Regions from separate parts of the Roseomonas gilardii genome, predicted to be linked through region 2. Evidence: riboswitches for the same ligand, from Rfam matches in the RefSeq annotation. Region 2 holds a riboswitch; the other holds the start of a gene.

Region 1 (3,405 bases), 2.1 Mb from region 2:
ACGCGGTGAAGATCGGCGTGCTCGGCGGCTCGGTGGTTTCGGCCCTCTGCGGCGCGGCCCTGCTCCGCGTCACCGGACGGGCGCTGGATGCGCGGGGGGAGGCGATCCGGGCCTCCTGAGGCGCGGCTCCCGTGACCCGGGGGCAAGGCGCCCCCTCACCTCCGCGCAGCACCCACTCCCGGCGGGGTCTCGGGGAGGCCCTCGCCTCCCTGAGCGGAGAGGGTGTGGGAGAGGCAGGGCCTCTCCCACGGACAGGCAGCCCTCGGATCAACCGCGGCGCAGGTTCCACAGATACGGGTTCGGCCCCTGCAACACGCCGGAAAGATCGGCGCGGAAGCCGGTCTGCAGCACGAAGATGCCGGTGGGCGCGAAGGGCACGCTGTTCCAGCTTGTCTCCTGCACGCGGCGGAGCGCCAGGGACTGTGCCTCGGCATCCGGCGCGTAGAGCCAGCGGTCGATCGCCTCCTCCGTCGCCGGGTCTTCGGGCCAGCCGAACCAGGCCTTCTCCCCATTGCCGCGGATGGCAAAGTTCACCGCCGGGTTGGCGATGGAGCCCGAGGGCGCGTTGGTGGGCAGGATGCTCCAGCCGCCCTCGCCCGGCTTCGCCTTGCTGGTCCGGCGGGTGAGCACGCTGGCCCAGTCCGTCTCCACCAGATCGACGTCGAAGCCGAGCTGGCGCATCAGTTGCGCGGCCAGCCGCCCCTGTGGCGCGATGGCGGCGAAGTCGGAGGCGTTGATGATCACCACCTTCGCCCCCTCCACCCCGGCGGCGCGGATGATCTTCCGGGCCGATTCCAGGTCCGGCGCCACCGGCGTGTGGCTTTCCACCCCCGGCAGGGTGCAGGGGAGCATGGCATGGCATTCCGCCCAGTCGCCCGGGGCGGCGACGGAGGCCATGAAATCCGGTTGCGCCACGAGGTCGCGCACGGCGCGGCGCACCTCCACCTTGTTGAAGGGCGGGTGCAGCTGGTTGAAGCGCATGATCCCGAGGAAGCCCATCGGGTCATAGACCTGGAAGGCCAGCTTCGGGTCCTGCTTCAGGGACGGGATCAGGTCCGGCAGCGGGTATTCCACCCAGTCCACCTCGCCCGTCCGCAGCGCCGCCGCCGCGGTCGCGCCATCGGGGATGATATGCCATTCGAGCCGGTCGAAATGCACCAGCTTGCCGCCCGAGGCGCCGTCGGCGGGCTCGGCGCGGGGCACGTACCGCTCGTTGCGGGCATAGGCGACGCGGCTGCCGCTGTTGAACTCGTCCGGCAGGAAGCGCCAGGGGCCGGAGCCGACGATCTCGCTGATGGGCTTGTCGCCCGGCGTCTTCGCGATGCGCTCCGGCATGATGAAAGGCACCACCGAGGCCGGCTTGGCCAGGGCATAGAGCAGCGCCGGGAAGGGACGGTGCAGGCGGATCGACAGGGTGCGGTCGTCCGGCGCCGTCCATTCCGCCACGCTCTGGCGCAGGATCTGCCCGAACTGGTCGCGCGAGGCCCAGCGCTCCAGCGAGGCCAGGCAGTCGCGCGCCCGCACCGGCTCCCCGTCGTGGAAGCGCAGCCCCTCGCGCAGCCGGATGGTCCAGCGCTTCCCGTCCTCGCTGGTCTCGTGGCCTTCCGCCATCTGCGGATGCGGCCGCAGCTTGGTGTCGGTGGCATAGAGCGTGTCGAAGACGCAGAAGCCGTGCGTGGTGCTGATCGTGGCGCTGAGGAAGATGGGGTCCAGCACCGTCAGCGCCGCCTGCGGCACGAAGCGCAGGGTGCGGGCGCGCGTGGCAGCGGGCGCCACGCCTGGGTTGCTTCCCGGGTTCCCCCCCTGGGCCAGGGCTGGGCGGGCCAGCATGGCAGAAGCCAGGGCAGCAGGAGCCAGGGCGGGCACGGCCAGCCCGGCCTTCAGCAGGTCACGTCTTTGCATGGGGTGTTTCCTCTCTCGCGGGTCCCAGGATGGGAGGAGAGGTGCAGGGCCACGCCGCCCACCGGGATACCCGGCGGGGCAGGACTCTCCGGAACGGGTTGCCCTTCCGTGGCATGAGGTGCACCGATCCCTTCGCCGGTCCTAACCGGGGCAGGTTCCAGGGGTCGCGGGCCAGATGCCCGCCTCTCAGCCCGGTATGGGCTCCCCCCGATGTCCGCCCCAGCTATGGGCCAGGGGCCGGATGGCGGCAAGACGCCCGCGTGGTGACGGCAGGGCAATCCTGCGTGCCACCCCCTGGAACTGCCATGGCAGTGGCGCCTATGCTGTCGGCAAAGCCTGACTTCCAACGAGGAAACCCGACGCCATGGATGCCGTGACCCAGCCGCCCGTAATCCGCCTGCATCCCGAGGACGGGGTGGTGATCGCGCGCATGGTCCTGCCCCCCGGCACCACCGTCGCCCCCGGGGTGCGGACGGAGAAGCGCGTCCCCGCCGGCCACAAGATCGCCATCCGCGCGCATGCGAAGGGCGAGGCGGTGCGGCGCTACGGCCAGGTGATCGGCTTCGCCACGCGCGACATCGCCCCCGGCGAATGGGTGCATGTGGAGGAGATCGCGATGGGCGACTTCTCGCGCGACTATGCCTTCGGCGCCGACCTCAAGCCGACCGCCTATGTGCCGGAGCCCGCGACCTTCCTCGGCATCCGGCGGAAGGACGGGCGGGTGGCCACGCGCAACTATGTCGGCATCGTCACCAGCGTGAACTGCTCCGCCCATGTCGCGGAGCTGATCGCCCTGGCCTTCCGCCGCAACCCGATCACCGGGGAGGACCCGCTGGCCGCCTGGCCGAACGTGGACGGGGTGGTGGCGCTGACCCACAAGACCGGCTGCGGCATGGCGCAGGGCGAGCCGCTGTCGCTGCTGCGGCGGACCATCGGCGGCTATGCGCGGCACCCGAACTTCTCGCATGTCGTGGCCATTGGCCTGGGCTGCGAGGTGAACCAGATCGGCGGGATGATGCAGGAACAGCGCCTCGCCGACCGGCTGCGCAGCATGGACATCCAGGAGATGGGCGGCGCCCGCAAGACGGTGGAGGCCGGCATCGCCTTCGTGCGCGGCGTGCTGGACGAGGCCAATGCCGTGACGCGCGAACCGGTGCCGGCGAGCGAGCTCTGCGTCGCCCTGCAATGCGGCGGCTCCGACGGCTATTCCGGCATCTCCGCCAACCCGGCCCTGGGCGTGGCGAGCGACCTGATCGTGCGCCATGGCGGCACGGTGATCCTGAGCGAGACCACCGAGACCTATGGCGCCGAGCACCTGCTGACCCGTCGCGCGGTGAGCCCGGAGGTCGGGCAGAAACTGGTGGACCTGATGCACTGGTGGGAGGACTACACCGCCAAGGAGGGGGCGGAGATCAACGCCAACCCCTCCCCCGGCAACAAGGCCGGGGGGCTCACCACCATCCTGGAGAAGAGCCTGGGCGCCATGGCCAAGGCGGGGCACAC
Region 2 (3,405 bases):
AAGTGCCGCGACGGCCGGCGCGGCTTGCCGCAGCTACTCCGCGGCGGGGCTGTAGATCTGGCTGCCGCCGTCGCGGAAGCGTTCCGCCATCTCGGCCATGCCTTCCTCGGCGGCGGCGCGGATGGCCTCGTCGCGGATGTCCTGGCTGATCTTCATGGAGCAGAACTTGGGCCCGCACATGGAGCAGAAATGCGCGACCTTGTGCGCTTCCTTGGGCAGGGTCTCGTCGTGATAGGCGCGCGCCGTTTCCGGATCGAGGCCCAGGTTGAACTGGTCCTCCCAGCGGAACTCGAAGCGCGCGCGGCTCAGCGCGTCGTCCCAGGCCCGTGCCGTGGGGTGACCCTTGGCGAGGTCGGCGGCATGGGCGGCGATCTTGTAGGCGATCACGCCGGCCTTCACGTCGTCGCGGTCAGGCAGGCCCAGATGCTCCTTCGGCGTGACGTAGCAGAGCATCGCCGTGCCGAACCAGCCGATCATCGCCGCGCCGATGGCCGAGGTGATGTGGTCGTAGCCCGGCGCCACATCGGTCGTGAGCGGGCCGAGGGTGTAGAAGGGTGCCTCGCCGCAGACCGCGAGCTGCTTGTCCATGTTGGCCTTGATCTTGTGCATCGGCACATGGCCGGGGCCCTCGATCATCACCTGGCAGTCGTGCTTCCACGCCACCTGGGTCAGCTCGCCCAGCGTTTCCAGCTCGGCGAACTGCGCCGCGTCGTTGGCATCGGCGATGGAGCCGGGGCGCAGGCCGTCGCCCAGCGAGAAGGCGACGTCATAGGCGCGCATGATCTCGCAGATCTCGTCGAAGCGCGTGTAGAGGAAGCTCTCCCGGTGATGCGCCAGGCACCACTTGGCCATGATCGAGCCGCCGCGCGAGACGATGCCGGTGACGCGCCGCGCGGTGAGCGGCACATGGGCGAGGCGCACGCCGGCATGGATGGTGAAGTAGTCCACGCCCTGTTCCGCCTGCTCGATCAGCGTGTCGCGGAACACCTCCCAGCTCAGCTCCTCGGCCACGCCGCCGACCTTCTCCAGCGCCTGGTACAGCGGCACGGTGCCGACGGGGACGGGGGCGTTGCGCAGGATCCATTCGCGCGTGTCGTGGATGTTGCGGCCGGTGGAAAGGTCCATGATCGTGTCGGCGCCCCAGCGGATCGCCCAGACCATCTTGTCCACCTCCTCCGCCACCGAGGAGCTGACCGCCGAGTTGCCGATATTGGCGTTGATCTTCACCAGGAAGTTCCGCCCGATCGCCATCGGCTCGGATTCCGGGTGGTTCACGTTGTTCGGGATGATGGCGCGGCCGCGGGCGATCTCGTCGCGCACGAATTCCGCCGTCACCACGTCCGGGATGCTGGCGCCGAAATCCTCGCCGTCGCGGATGACCTCGCGCAGCATCTCGCGGCGCATGTTCTCGCGGATGGCGACGAATTCCATCTCCGGCGTGACGATGCCGCGCCGGGCATAGGCCATCTGCGTCACCGCCGCGCCGGCCCTGGCGCGCAGCGGGCGGATGCGGCCCGGGAACCGCGGCACGCGGTGGCTGTCGGAAACGTTGCCGTTGTCCTCCGGCCGGATGGCGCGGCCCTCGGTCTCCTCCACGTCGCCGCGGGCGCGGATCCAGGCGTCGCGGGTGCGGGCGAGGCCGCTCGCGATGTCCACCTTCGCCTCGGGGTCGGTATAGGGGCCGGAGGCGTCGTAGAGCGTGACGGGCGGCTCCTTGGCGGAGGGGTGCACCGCGATCTCGCGGAAGGGCACGCGGAAGCCGCGCGCCGGGCATTCCACATAGACGCGGCGGGAGCCCGGGATCGGGCCGGTCACGACCTCGCCGATCTGCATGGGGGATTTCGGGGGAAGGCTGTCTGGCACGGTCGGATCTCCTGAACCTGCTTTCGGTCGGAGACCCGGGTCGTCTGGTGTGACGTCGGGGTGGGGCGCCTACGGATGATTCCCGGCCCGTGGCGGCCCGTTCCTGTCCCTTCGCCGGCATGACCCGGATCAGGTTCGAAGGGTCAGCGCGGCGGGCGGAAGCCCCAGCGCTATCTCAGCCCCTGAACCGGGACCCCCCTTGGAACATGCGCGCATCAGGGCCACGCGGCGCCGCGGCTGTCAACGGCCGAGGCGGCCCTCGCGGCTTCGTGCGCCCGGTCTGGTGTGCGGCTTCACGCGGTCAGGCGGCGACGGCGAGCACCGCAGGGCCGCGCTCCACCGCGCCCTGCTCCACCTGGAGATCGAGCAGGCCGACGAGACGGGCGAGGTCGCCGCGGACGAGGTGCACCATCTCCGCCGGCATGGACTTCATGCCGAAGGACAGGCGCAGGGTGCCATCCTCGCGGTGCGAGGCGAAATGGTCAGGCACCAGGTCGCGCTTGGCGAAGGGCTGCATCACGCGCGGCAGCAGGCCGGGAGAGGGCTCGGCGAGCAGGCTGAAGCGGGCGGCGACGGTGGCGGAAACGAGGTCGGACATGGCTCTGGAGGCCTCCGGAAAAGCACGGCGAAGAGGGGGTGACGGATCAGTGTCCCGGCCGCTCTTCGCCCGCCTCGGAGGGGAAGCCCCCTCGGGCGGCGCTCAGGCGACCGGGCGGATAATTCGCCGCGTGGAGGTCCAGACCGTCATGCCGGCGAGCCTAGGACGCGCTTCGGGTGGCTGTACAGGCAGCCCGGTGAAAACCGGCGCGGATCTGATCCGCGCCGGGTGCATGACGGGCCTCAGGCACTCGCGCCCGCCGCATGCATCTGGTCCTCCTCCGTGACGGTCTTGCGCCAGGGGGAGGGAATGACGATGCCCAGCTCCTCGAACCTCGCCTGGATGCGGCGGTTCAGCTCGCGCGCCACCGGGGCGCGCTGCGAGGGCTCGGTCTTCAGCCGGGCGCGCAGCACCACGCCGGTCTCCAGCAGCCGCTCCACGCCCATGACGTCCATGTCGTCGCGGATCGCCGCGCTCCAGCGCGTCTCGCCCCGCATCTCCTTCGCGATCTGGCGCAGCACCTCGGCCACGCGATCCGTGTCCTCGCCATAGGAGAGCGAGAATTCCAGCATGGCGAAGGCGAAGTCGCGGGTCATGTTGGTGACGGAGGTGACGGAGGAGAAGGGGATGATGTGCACCGACCCGTCCACCGCGCGCAGCCGGATGGAGCGGATCGAGAGCCGCTCCACCACCCCGGTCTGAGGCGGCGTGCCGAGGGTGACGCTGTCGCCCACCGCCACCGCATCCTCCAGCAGAAGGAAGAGGCCCGTCACCACGTCCTTCACCAGAGTCTGCGAACCGAAGCCGATGGCGACGCCGACGACCGAGGCGCCGGCGATCAGCGGCGCGACGTTCACCCCGATCTCGCTCAGCACGTTCAGCACCAGGAAGATCAGGATCACGATCATCAGCGCCGTGCGCATCATCGGCAGCAGGGTGCGCAC

The links. Region 2 has a riboswitch for thiamine pyrophosphate ahead of thiC (phosphomethylpyrimidine synthase ThiC). Riboswitches for the same ligand answer to the same signal wherever they lie in the genome.
Region 1: linked by a shared signal. The riboswitch ahead of RGI145_RS14740 (ABC transporter substrate-binding protein) and the one ahead of thiC (phosphomethylpyrimidine synthase ThiC) in region 2 are both predicted to bind thiamine pyrophosphate.

The regions. Positions count from the first base shown of each region.
Region 1 covers NZ_CP015583.1:3,203,098-3,206,502, forward strand. Annotated here, with positions in the region: gene nhaA (Na+/H+ antiporter NhaA) at 1-119, shown strand, start outside; gene RGI145_RS14740 (ABC transporter substrate-binding protein) at 268-1,902, opposite strand; TPP riboswitch at 2,012-2,120, opposite strand; gene RGI145_RS14745 (UxaA family hydrolase) at 2,267-3,405, shown strand, end outside.
Region 2 covers NZ_CP015583.1:937,391-940,795, forward strand. Annotated here, with positions in the region: gene thiC (phosphomethylpyrimidine synthase ThiC) at 34-1,833, opposite strand; TPP riboswitch at 1,952-2,073, opposite strand; gene RGI145_RS04100 (hypothetical protein) at 2,165-2,461, opposite strand; gene RGI145_RS04105 (mechanosensitive ion channel family protein) at 2,704-3,405, opposite strand, start outside.